Regions from separate parts of the Rheinheimera baltica genome, predicted to be linked through region 2. Evidence: riboswitches for the same ligand, from Rfam matches in the RefSeq annotation. Region 2 holds a riboswitch; the other holds the start of a gene.
What was found. Region 2 has a riboswitch for cobalamin ahead of ORJ00_RS11145 (ABC transporter ATP-binding protein). Riboswitches for the same ligand answer to the same signal wherever they lie in the genome.

Region 1 (6,097 bases), on a different contig from region 2:
CAACCTGGCATTACGCTTGATATCTGAGCTTGCAGCGCAGCAGGTATTTAATGGCGACATTGTCACTGAAGTGAGCCCGGTAAGCCGTTTTTTTATCGCTGAAGCCTATCATCAACAGTATTTTATCCAGCACCCGGAACAAGGCTACTGCCAGTTTATTGTGGCGCCAAAAATGGCAAAGTTTCGGCAACGTTATCAGGCGTTTTTAAAACCATGAAAGTGTTTATCGCGATGTTTATTCTGTTGCTAAACATCATCTATCCTGCGATTGCGGAGGATATAGTTGAACTGCAGTTTTGTTATGAAGATAAGCAACTATTACCTTACTACACGGGTGCTGGCTCACAGGTTGCAAACCCGCCTGGTGTAACGATTGAACATTTACAGAACAGTGTAAAGCAGCTACCTCAGGTAAAGCTGACGCTGCAACGCAAACCCTGGCTTCGCTGCTTACAATTATTGCAACAAAATAAGGTTGATGCGCTTGTGGCAACCTATGACGAATCACGCCGCAACTTTGCGGTTTTTCCGCTCGATGCGCAGAGCCAGCCCAACGCCAATCTAGCGCTAAGTCAACATGCGACGTGTCTGGTGCAACAACCAGGCAAAAACGTATTAGAACGCGCCACTGAAGGTATCGTTATCGCCCGACCGCTGGGTTATGTGATGCCTCAGTACCCTGAAGGGGTGACAACGGTACAAGTGCAATCTCAGCAACAAGCTTTTGAGCTGGTAAAGCAAGGACGGGTGGATGCCACAACCACCTTGTGTGAAGTGAATCAGCTGCCGTTACCTGATAATTATGTGTATGGCTTGCAAGTAAACTATCCACCACTTTACAGCACCACCGGTTATCTGGTGTTTAGCAAAGGCTTTTACCAACAGCATACTGAGCTTGCGGCAAGTTTATGGCAAACCTTACAGCATACCCGTGATGCCAACCGTTATTACCAGTATTTGCTACTAAACGACAACGATATTACCCTACCGACAGAGCGTGAAAACTAATCCACGCTATTGTCAGTAAGGGTTTTGCAGCCATTAACCCGGACTGTAACGCAGGCTAATGCCAACGTTTGCGCCAGCGGTAGTATAACCAGCACTTGTTTGATAATTTTTATCAAACAGGTTTTCCAGTTTCGCCCTCAGTGTTAAGGCGGGCGTTAGCTGATAATCCGCGCCAATACCCCATAGCGTAAAACCACCCAGGTTGGCGACACTCGCATACATGCCCTGATACGTCGAACTCTGGTAATCTGCTGTGATAAAGGCCGACCACTTATCTTCGACAATGCTACCGCGCCAATTCAGTGTATTTTTTGGCCGACGTTCCAACTTTAAGCCGCTACTTTGGTTTTCAGTATCAAGCCAGGTGTAGGCCAAATTACTGCTAAACTGCTGCCACTGCTGCTGCACACTAAACTCTACGCCTGAAATTGTTGCCAATAGCACGTTCTCAGCACGTTCTACCCCTTGGATCAAATTAGTGACATCCCGGTCAAACCAGGCAAGCTGTGCACTAAAGTCTTGTTCAACAAAGCGTAGAGCAATCTCATCTGATACTGACTCTTGCGGTTTTAGTGCAGGATTAGCATAACCCGGATAATACAGCTCGTTAAACGATGGCGTTTTAAATGCTGTACCCCGGCTGGCACGCAGTAGCCACTGCTCTGTCAGCTGATACCCTGCTGCCAGTTGCCAGGTGTTTTGGCCGCCGTATTGATTAATCAAATCACGGCGCAGCGCGGCTTCGAGTTTTAGCGCATTGAGCTGATAATGTAGACCGGTAAACAAGGCGCGGTTTATACGGCTGGTTTTTTCGTAAGGCGTGGACGAACGATCGACCTTCTCCTGATACCAGTTCACCCCCGCCAGCAACGTCAAGCTGGTGCTTAGGCTGGTCTCTGCCTGATAATTGAACTCATCGCGCGCAGTGATAAAAGGGCTGCGCGAGTCGGGGCCATAGCTAGCTTCGCTGTCAAGATTTCGGCTAAGTTGTGCCTGGTGCTGCCAACGCCCAAGTTGCTGTTGCCAACCCAGCAAGTAAGCACGGTTTAGTGTATCAGCGACATCTTCGTTGCCGTAGCTGGTATCAAATTCATAATAACCAGAATTGACATCGGCTTGTGCCGTCCATAGACCAAGTTCAGTCTGGTAATCTGCGGCTACTTTAATAAATTTTTGCTTGTAACCATCGCTATCGCTATCAAGTTCGTCACGCACATTAAAGCCATCGGCGCGGCTTACACCAGCACTGGCTCGCAACGTAAGTTGTTCGAAGCGCTGGCTAACGCTGAGATCAGTGCCGGCTTGGCCGTAACTGCCAATATTGACATTAAGCTCGACTGCATTACTACGCCGGGTCGTTATGGCAATAACACCGGCAAGCGCATCAGAGCCATACCATGCTGCACGAGGGCCACGGACTACTTCAATACGCTCAATCAACTCCAACGGTAGCATGGCAAGCGATTTATAGCCCAAGGTGGCAGAACCACTGCGCACACCATCAATCAGCACTAACGTATGGCCAACATTGCCACCGCGAATATACACTCCGCTCGTCTGGCCGCGGCCGCCGTCTCGCGATAGATTAATGCCTGGCAACTGTGCCAACAAGGCGGGTAAATCTGATGCCTGGCGCGCGACGATATCGTCATGCTCAAGTACGGTTACACTCGCCAACACATCTTGCTGTGCAGTGGCAGTGCGGTTGGCATAAATACTAATATGTTCGATATCGTCAGCATAAACTGAACAACAGGATGCGACCAACACGGCCGCCAAAGCAGGTTTAAACATCTAAGCTCCGAAAACATGCCCACCGCATGTTTAATAAAGTTAAAGGATTTTTCTGGCCGGTCTCCGGGCTAACAACCTGCTTTCGCCTACATTCGCCTTCCCATACTATGACAGTGGCATTGAACGCAGATCAGTTGTTTACCGTTGCGGGGGCAGCTCTGGATTTACACCAGATTCCCGTTTACCTGCAGTTAGCTGCAGCACCAGAAAAAGCGGCTCCTTGCTGGAGCCGCGTGCAGTTTAGCGTGAGGAATGGAATTGTCAATAGGTGTCTGGATGGCCGAAGCCATGCAGTTAGTCACGAAAGTTTTTAAACTGGAAAGGTTGGCCTAAATCAGAGGTACGTACCAATTGCATCGCCGCTTGTAAATCGTCACGCTTTTTACCCGTTACCCGCAACTCCTCTCCCTGAATAGCCACCTGTACCTTAATATTGCTGTCTTTAACAAGTTTAATAATTTTCTTCGCTATGTCTTTATCGATGCCTTGCTTAATGCTGACAAAGCGTGTGACGAATTTACCATGACGCTCTTCTTTTTCAATTTTGAAACTATTAACATCCAGCTGCAGCTTGCTGGCTTTAATGGCAAAAATATCGAACAACTGCATCACTTGTTGATCCGCTTCAGCGGTCAGTTCAATCTGTTCTTTTTTTAGCTCAATTTTGGCGTTAACGCCACGAAAATCATAGCGGGTTTCAAGTTCCCGTTTAGCGTTCTCTACCGCGTTATTAGCCTGGTTAATATCAATTTCTGAAACAATATCGAATGAGGGCATTAAAAATCTCCTTAGCATAAGCCATTCTGTCTGCTGGTGATTATAACCAGAAAACTGTTACAATCCGAGTGCCATATAGGTTTGGGGGTGTATGTGTCACAAAGTTTTTATCGCTGGTTGTGCTTATTCTGTTTTTTACTGGCTACAGCGAGCTTCTTGGCTGAACTCAACGGTCACCGTATTATTGCCGGCTTTGCCCATATTGATAAAGTCGCGCATTTTGGCATTTTTGCTATTTTGTCAGCGTTACTATGGAAAGGCTTTAAAGTGTCACCGGTGACCGCGTTAATCGTTTTAGGTGCCTATGGTGGCAGCATAGAGTTGGCACAACATTATTTTACCCGCCGACATGGCGATTGGTTCGACCTACTGGCAGATATTGGCGGTGTTATTAGCTTCTATCTGGTACGCAGCGTATGGCACCGAATACGTCCCCGCAGCCAGCGCTAAGCTGGACCATCGTTGGCCAAGGTGCTATTGGTTTATTGGCAGCCTGCAGGTTGTCATTGGCCGGAAACGCCGTTTCATTGTGGTTAAAAACTCCAAACATTATCAATATTGATTTCACTGAACAGCAGTTTAGTTACCCCCCAGCGATAGCGCCGTTGAATGCCGTGCTGGTGCCGGTTAAAAGCTATGCCATACTCGATGCCATTAAAGGTTTATTACCACATCTTAGCCCTGATGCTCAGCTGGTGCTAAGCCACAATGGTATGGGAACTATAGCGCAGGTAAAACCGTTGTTACTGCCCACACAAGGGCTGTGGTTTCTTACCACCACTCACGGTGCACTTAAACAACACCATAATCTGTTTCACACCGGACAAGGGCAAAGTGTCATCGCGCCACTTAATAGTGCCGCCATAGCATGCTCTGAAGCGGTTACTCAGGTGATGGATATCGCCCTGGGACCAATAACATTAACCGATAATATATCGCCCTATTTATGGCAAAAATTGGCGATTAATGCAGTAATAAATCCACTAACGGCAATATATGATTGCCAAAACGGCCAACTAAGTGCTGCTGAGTATCGCAGTCAAATTGCGGAGATTTTAGCTGAGGTGTGCCAGTTGGCAACGCTAATGGGCATATCGCTGGTGTATGAAGACACGCTGGCAAAGGTGCAGCAGGTGATTATCCAAACAGCAAAAAATTACTCGTCTATGCACCAAGATGTAAAGCATCAAAGGCGCACTGAAATCGCTGCAATAAATGGCTTTGTGGTAGAGCAAGCGGCACGCTATCAGTTAGCCGTGCCGCAAAATGCTGGTTTATTACAACGGGTCACACAATTAGAACAAGCTTACGGGCGATAAACCGCCACATTAGCATAACCTTGCTCTTGCAAAATTACCGCTTGTAGCCGGCTCATAACACCGCGATCGCAATAACAGTAGTACTGCTTAGTCTGATCTAAATGACTAAATTGTGATGCCAAACGAAAAAAGGGCAACTCTACCACCGCATGATTGGCCACGGTTAGCGGTTTAAGTTCTGTCTCTTCCGGGCTGCGAATATCCAGTACGATGGCATCAGCTGGCAGCTCGGACAGTTCTGTTACAACATGTGCTTGTTGGTCAGCCTGATAATCAACGGTACGAATATCAAGCACCTTCGCCTCTTGTACTGCCTGATCCAGCACGGCGAAATTAAACTTTTGCTCGTTTAGCTCTACATCGGCAAGCACTGCATTAACTGTCGGCTTGTTTGAGATAACACCACAATATTCAGGCATGCTCTTGGCGATATCTTCTGCACCAATCTTGCGCGCTATATCGACAATCTCTTGCTTATCCTGGTAGATAAGTGGCCGTAGCACCAACATGTCGGTTACCCGATCAATGACATTTAAGTTGGCAATAGTTTGGCTGGCAACCTGGCCAATACTTTCGCCGGTAACAAGGGCCTTAATACCCAGATTCTCGGCGACGCTGGCCGCAGCGCGCATCATCATGCGCTTTAGCACAACGCCCATTAAACCGCTGTCTATATTTTCCAGTATCTGCTCTACCACTGGGGCGAAGTTAACACTAACAAACTTCACTTTGTGCGACAGGCTGTATTTTTGCCAAATAAGATGAGACATTTCCCGCACACCCGCTTCATGTGCTGCGCCACCCAGGTTGAAAAACAGATAATGGGTTCTAACCCCTTTACGGATCATTAAGTAACTGGCAACTGCGGAGTCATACCCGCCAGAAATAAGCGATAAGGCGTCGGATTGGGAAGGCAACGGAAAACCGCCCATGCCCTGATACTGCCGACGCACCATGATCAACACATCTTTTCTGACTTCGAGCGCTACTACAACATCAGGTTTTTTAAGCTGTACCCGCGCAGAAGAAACAAGCTGATTTAGCCCACCACCAATATAGCGTTCTGCTTCAATTGATGAAAAAGTGTGCTTGCCTTCACGCCTTACCCGCACACAGAAAGATTTATTTTCTAACTGATCGGCATAAACCAAAGCAACCTGTTCGTAAATGTCATGCAAAGAGGTAAAGCTACTCGATTG
Region 2 (6,097 bases):
GAGGTAACGTTTGTGCTTCGGATGGAAAATCACTGTAATCACTTACTGCAACGAGTCTGTCTCCTGCGCCGATGGCGTATAGCATTTCGGTGATATGAGGCGCCAGCGCGACAATGCGTTGCGGGTTGGGTTCTGCCTGTGCAGCAACATTAAACAAAACACAGAGCAATAATAGTTGCCTCACCAATCCACTCCACGCTGCGCCTTAATGCCATGGTCAAACGCATGTTTAACGTTTTGCACCTCGCTAACCGTATCTGCAAGTTCAATTAGACGGCGATGACACGCCCGTCCCGTAATAACAACATGCTGTTTTACCGGTCGGTTTAGCAAGGCCTTTTCTATGCGCTCTAGAGATAAATAGTGGTAACTCAGCATGTACGTCAGTTCATCTAACAACACCATGTCAATTGACGGGTCAGCTAAGAATCGCTCTGCCTGCAACCAAACGCGCTCTGCTGCATCGATGTCAGCAGCTTTGTCCTGAGTGTCCCAGGTAAAACCCGTTGCCATTACGGCAAATTGAACACCATGCTCCTCAAGTAAGTTACGTTCGCCGCACTCCCAGCTGCCTTTAATAAACTGCACCACCGCTGCAGTAAACCCATGTCCAACCGCGCGCGCAACCGTACCAAAACCTGAAGTAGACTTTCCTTTACCATTACCGGTAATCACCAGTAACAATCCTTTGTCATCTGTGGCCGCAGCAATAGCGCTATCAACCTGAGTTTTTAGTCGCTGCTGACGTTCACGGTGGCGTTGTTGTTTTAGCTGTTCTGTTGTCATATCACTTCGCTATAGCCGTTGCCGGCGCATGATTAAAAGAAAAAATATACTGCCCACTAACGACGTAATAACACCCAGTGGAATCTCCTGCTGTGGCAGCACTGTACGTGCTACATTATCCACCCAGATCATAAACAATGCGCCAATAATGGCTGAGCCAAATAACAATCGTACTGATGTAACACCAAAAAAATGTCTAACGATATGCGGCACCATTAACCCGACAAAGGCGATACCACCACATTGTGAAACTATACAAGCGGTTAACAGTGCTGTTGCTAATAACAAAACCAAACGCAAACGTAAGGTATTCACTCCAAGTGTACGGGCGCTTTCATCACTGAGTAATAAGGCGTCAAGCTGACGGCGCAGTGCCAGCGCCAGTAAAAGTACTAGTAATACTATAGGAGCTAGCAGCAACACACTTAACCAGTCGGTTCGGCTTAAACTCCCCATTAACCAAAACATAATGCGATTTGCGGCAAAGGGTTCAGCAAAGTAGAGTACAAAGCTGCTAATCGCACTTAGCATAAAAGATACTGCCACGCCGGCCAGTAAAGTAATTTCTACTTTGCGCCAGTGTTGTCCGGCACACACTACAAAAACCAGTAACACCGCAAACAATGCCCCAACAAATGCACCCAGCGCCATACTAATAAGGTGTGGCGGCAAGACAACGCTCACCAAGGTAGCACCTAAGCCTGCTCCGGCCATCAAACCAAACAGATAGGGATCCGCTAATGGATTACGACTGGCGTTTTGCAAAATAGCGCCGGAAATGGCTAAACCGGCGCCGACTAACACCGCACAGAGCAATCGGGGTAAGCGGATTTGAAAAATTATTGTTTCGGTTAAGTCTGACTGCGTAGCATGACCAACCAACACGTTAAATACATCGGTCAAAGAGATATTCACACTACCTAATGTCAGACTTATTAGCATACTGGCAAGTAATAACAGTATAGATAACCCCATGGCCAACCGATAATGCCGTTTTAACATCAGTGGGCTCCTTGGTTAGGCATAAACGTGACCTGGAGCTTGTTAAGCAACGGGTGCATTGTTACCTCGCAGGCTAAGCCAAACACTTGTTGCAGTAACTCACTTCGCAACACCTGCTCCGGTGTGCCAAAAGCACACTGCTGACCTTGGTTTAATAGCAGTATTTTGTCGCAATATAACGCTGCAAGGTTAAGATCATGCAGGCAAGCTAACGCGGGAATACCCAAGCCGCTAACAAGCTGAAGTACCTGATGCTGATACAATACATCTAAATGATTTGTCGGTTCATCCAATAACAACAATGCAGGTCGTTGCACTAGTGCACGGGCAATATAAAGCCGCTGGAGTTCACCACCAGATAAGCTATCAATCAGTTGATTAGCTTTACCGTTTAAACCTACCTTTTGCAAAGCTTGCGCAACGATGTGTCTATCGTGACTATGATTTAACTCAAACCAGTTTTTATGAGGTAACAGCCCCATAGTCGCAACTTGCTCAACCGTGAGCGCAAACAAAGGTGCGGGGTTTTGACTAACAACGGCGACAGTTTTAGCCAGCTCAGCCGTTTTATAGTGCAGTAAGGGGCGTTGTTGTAGCAGAATTTGTCCGTTGTCTGCGGCTAATGCCCCCTGTACAACGCGCAATAAGCTGCTTTTTCCTGCGCCATTGGGGCCTATAACACCAATAAACTCGCCTGGAGCCAAAACAAAATTAACATTTTGTAGCACCGCTTGGTTTCCAAGCGTAAGCGAAACAGCTGACAGCTTTAGCAAAACCCACTCCTGACAATAGCAGCAGAGAGCCTTACACAAAGGCACTGGTGCTGCTGTGAACTCCCGCACAGAGGCGTAACTAGGGCTTAGGCAGGTCTCCTGACTTAAAGTGATAACCCACAATCGCCTTCCCAGCCCTTAGGGCCAGTGGCATTTGATTGCAGCACTTATTACAGTTGCGGGGACAGTGCAGGCATTTCACCTGTTTCCCTTTTAAGCAGGCATAGCCTACACCAAAGCAAGACGTAGTGTACCAGAAAACATTTTATCTGGACAAAGTGAAACCGCCAGCAATAAGCTGGCGGTTTTGGATGTGCGAAGTAATGTTACTCTAACGCGCTAAGCAAGGTTTTATCTAAGCCATCTTCGGTCAGTATCTTAACAACAGCCTGACAATGCTCAACGGTAAAATCGCCTTCAGCAATTTGCGTATTTAACATGTTACGGCGTTTCATCACTATATCAGCAACCATTTTTTGGTTTGCCCCGTCAACGCCGCCCATTTTGCTGTAAAGCTTATCCAAATAGGGATATAAACTTTTCTCTGCATCATAAGCCGCAGAACGCACAGCAGGATGGAAATCTTCACACGCGTTTAAATTCAGCAAGTAAAAATTCAGATAACCGGCAACGGTCACCAGTTTGTAATCTTGAGTATTTGCTACAGCGGCCGAGGAAAACGCTACGGCAGCAATCATTGCACTGGCCCATTTTTTCATTATGACGTCCTGTTTTTCATCTAGCACTGCTGTTCAATCTAACCAGAAAGTGCTGTTTTTGCAATGTTAAGTTGCTAAAAAGCGTGTATGCCATTTTACTGTAGTATAACTTTGTTGCTGTACTAAAGCCTTATTGTCTATTCATACGGTATGTGCGAAATATAGTTTATAACACTGCAATTTCAGGATCCCTCATGCAAGCACGTAATTTATCAATATTTACGCTGTTATCGGCGATAAGCTATGGCGCATTAGCAACATCACCAATACCAGAACTACAGTTAACGAAACAAATTACGCTATCGGGTTTGTCAAGCGGCGCCTACATGGCTGGACAATATCACCAAGCTTTCGCTGAACAAGTAGAAGGTGTTGCTATGCTGGCTGGAGGGCCGGTGTATTGTGCTCAAAATAGTCTTGGTCTCGCCTTAGAGCATTGCTTTAACAAAGCCACCAGCGCGCCAGATCTTGAAGCTATTGAAAACTACTTAACTGAAAAGCGCCAAACGCAAAAGCTGGCACCATTGTCTGCTCTTGCTGATGACAATGTATGGATATTTAGTGGTACGAAGGACACTACCGTACATCCCAAGCTAGCTCAGGCGCTGTATAAACAGTATACGCAGTGGGTGAAACCCGAGCATATTGTGCTGATTAATGACATGGCTTTTGGTCATACCTTTCCAACAGACAGAACTGATCTTGGGGCCTGTGACATATCAGAACCACCTTATCTGGCCAGTTGTCATTACGATGCGGCAGGCGCGTTACTACAACATTTACTGGGCACTATCAAAGGCAAAAGTGAAACATCAACTGGTAACCTATTAAAAATTAACCAGTTTCAGATGTCCGAAGCGGCAAAAAGCACCCTGGCTGAAACAGGCTACTTATACGTGCCACAAACTTGTGCTGCAGGTGCATCGTGCCGGCTACATGTTAGTTTTCATGGTTGCAAGCAAGATGCGGCCAGTGTTGGTGAGGCCTATGTTGCTGGCACCGGTCTGAATAACTATGCTGACACCAATAATATTGTAGTGCTTTATCCACAAACCACGGCAAGTAGTATTAACCCGTTTAATCCAAACGCGTGTTGGGATTGGTGGGGTTACACTGGCTCTGAGTATACCACCCGCGACGGTAGTCAGTTGCAGGCTGTATATCAGTTGGTGCAAGCGTTACAGCATTAGAAAAATGTCGACCAGGACAAAAACGCTGACAGCCCGGTATCACGATCAGTTAACGGGCTGTTGCTAATGCTGCTGTCATACCAATGATGCTCGATACCGAGTCGGGTCATTCCACCGAAAAATAATGGCGTACTAAAAGACACTCCTGCATTGTAATTAAAAGCGCCTCCGGCGTTATAAGCCAGACGATCAGCGGTAGCTTCTTCTACCGGAACACCGTAATAGTAGTTAATCAACTTGTTATCAGAATAACTAACACCCACTTTAGGCTCAATCACAACAGGACCTGCCCGATAGCTATAGCTCAATGCTAGTTTTGACTCCTGTCCATTGGAGTTGCCCAACAAATCAAATACTGTATCGGCTTCGAGCAACCAGGCTTGTTGGCGCAGTTGCACACCAAACCCGCCATCAAGTGAATTTTTTCTTTTTGCCATGCCCACAAACACACTGCTGTCAGACTGGTCAAACCCGGCAAATCTCGGTGCAAGCTTTGCGCTAAAACTAATATTGCCAAAATCTACCAGGGTGTAACTGGCAAAAGGTCCGTAAACTGACAATTTTTCACCGCGATATCCTAATATAGGTAACGGTATTGTACGGTTACTATACCCACGATAAATCTCCTGATTTACGCCAATACCAATGCCATACAAAAATCCCTGAGGGGCAGCATTTTGCGCCAACGCAGAAGTAGTGCATAGCATGGCAACACCTAAAACTGCTGCTGAAAAATAACGACTCACGCTCATTTGATAACCTTATATTAAATAATATTCTGCACATAACAGCACAGGTTGCTGACAATTTGATTACGCAATTCAATGCCAAACCGATCTATCAATGATGCTATCCCCTGCACGGCGCAAACACCCTCTAAAATGATTCATTGATAGCAAATGAGTTTGTTAAATAGCTTAACCAATTAGCAATACGAGTAGTCCCAGCGCCAATATTATTACTGTCGCAACAGCCAGTTTATTCGCTAACGCCCTCCCACCAAGCACAAACACGAGTGCCCATTTAACCACCGTGTTACTCAACGCCGCTATCGTAACGGCACCTGCGGCTAATGCTAAACCGTCAGGTGTGCGTTTGGCATATTCTGCCATCGACAAGCTAATTGCATCAACATCTGTCAATCCAGCGATGGCAGCAAGTAAGTACAGCCCTTCATCAACTGCATATTGTTCCGTAAGTTTGACCAATAACAAAATGCCCGCGAAGGCCGCGCCAAATTTTATCGCTGCAAGCAAGCTAAAAGGGTTAGCCATTTTAACTGCACTTTGCTGAGGTGCTTGAAAACGCTCTCTGCCTCGCCAATAGTGAAATGCAGCTAATATTGCTACCGCCGCAGCCATCGTACTAAAAGGCACTAGCAAGTACGTCAATAACGGGTCAAAAACGATACTCACCATCACCAACACACGAATAAACATCACTAACCATGCCAATAATACGCCACAGGCTTGTGTGTTGGCTGCCAGAGGATCGCCCTCTAACTTCGAGCTGCGAGCAAAACTTAGGGTAACTGCCGTTGATGATGCCAAACCACCACTGATTCCCATTAATACACTGCCACGCGCACTGCCTAACCATCGCACCGCGACATAGCCAAGCAAGGAAA

Region 1: linked by a shared signal. The riboswitch ahead of ORJ00_RS01150 (TonB-dependent receptor domain-containing protein) and the one ahead of ORJ00_RS11145 (ABC transporter ATP-binding protein) in region 2 are both predicted to bind cobalamin.

What each region holds. Positions count from the first base shown of each region.
Region 1 covers NZ_JAPJDY010000001.1:230,275-236,371, reverse strand. Annotated here, with positions in the region: gene msrA (peptide-methionine (S)-S-oxide reductase MsrA) at 1-217, shown strand, start outside; gene ORJ00_RS01155 (transporter substrate-binding domain-containing protein) at 214-1,008, shown strand; gene ORJ00_RS01150 (TonB-dependent receptor domain-containing protein) at 1,042-2,802, opposite strand; cobalamin riboswitch at 2,840-3,025, opposite strand; gene ORJ00_RS01145 (YajQ family cyclic di-GMP-binding protein) at 3,097-3,579, opposite strand; gene ORJ00_RS01140 (VanZ family protein) at 3,673-4,029, shown strand; gene ORJ00_RS01135 (ketopantoate reductase family protein) at 3,996-4,898, shown strand; gene thiI (tRNA uracil 4-sulfurtransferase ThiI) at 4,886-6,097, opposite strand, start outside.
Region 2 covers NZ_JAPJDY010000006.1:27,242-33,338, reverse strand. Annotated here, with positions in the region: gene ORJ00_RS11160 (cobalamin-binding protein) at 1-184, opposite strand, end outside; gene cobO (cob(I)yrinic acid a,c-diamide adenosyltransferase) at 181-786, opposite strand; gene ORJ00_RS11150 (FecCD family ABC transporter permease) at 796-1,788, opposite strand; gene ORJ00_RS11145 (ABC transporter ATP-binding protein) at 1,788-2,561, opposite strand; cobalamin riboswitch at 2,634-2,814, opposite strand; gene ORJ00_RS11140 (hypothetical protein) at 2,888-3,280, opposite strand; gene ORJ00_RS11135 (extracellular catalytic domain type 2 short-chain-length polyhydroxyalkanoate depolymerase) at 3,475-4,470, shown strand; gene ORJ00_RS11130 (MipA/OmpV family protein) at 4,467-5,222, opposite strand; gene ORJ00_RS11125 (MgtC/SapB family protein) at 5,388-6,097, opposite strand, start outside.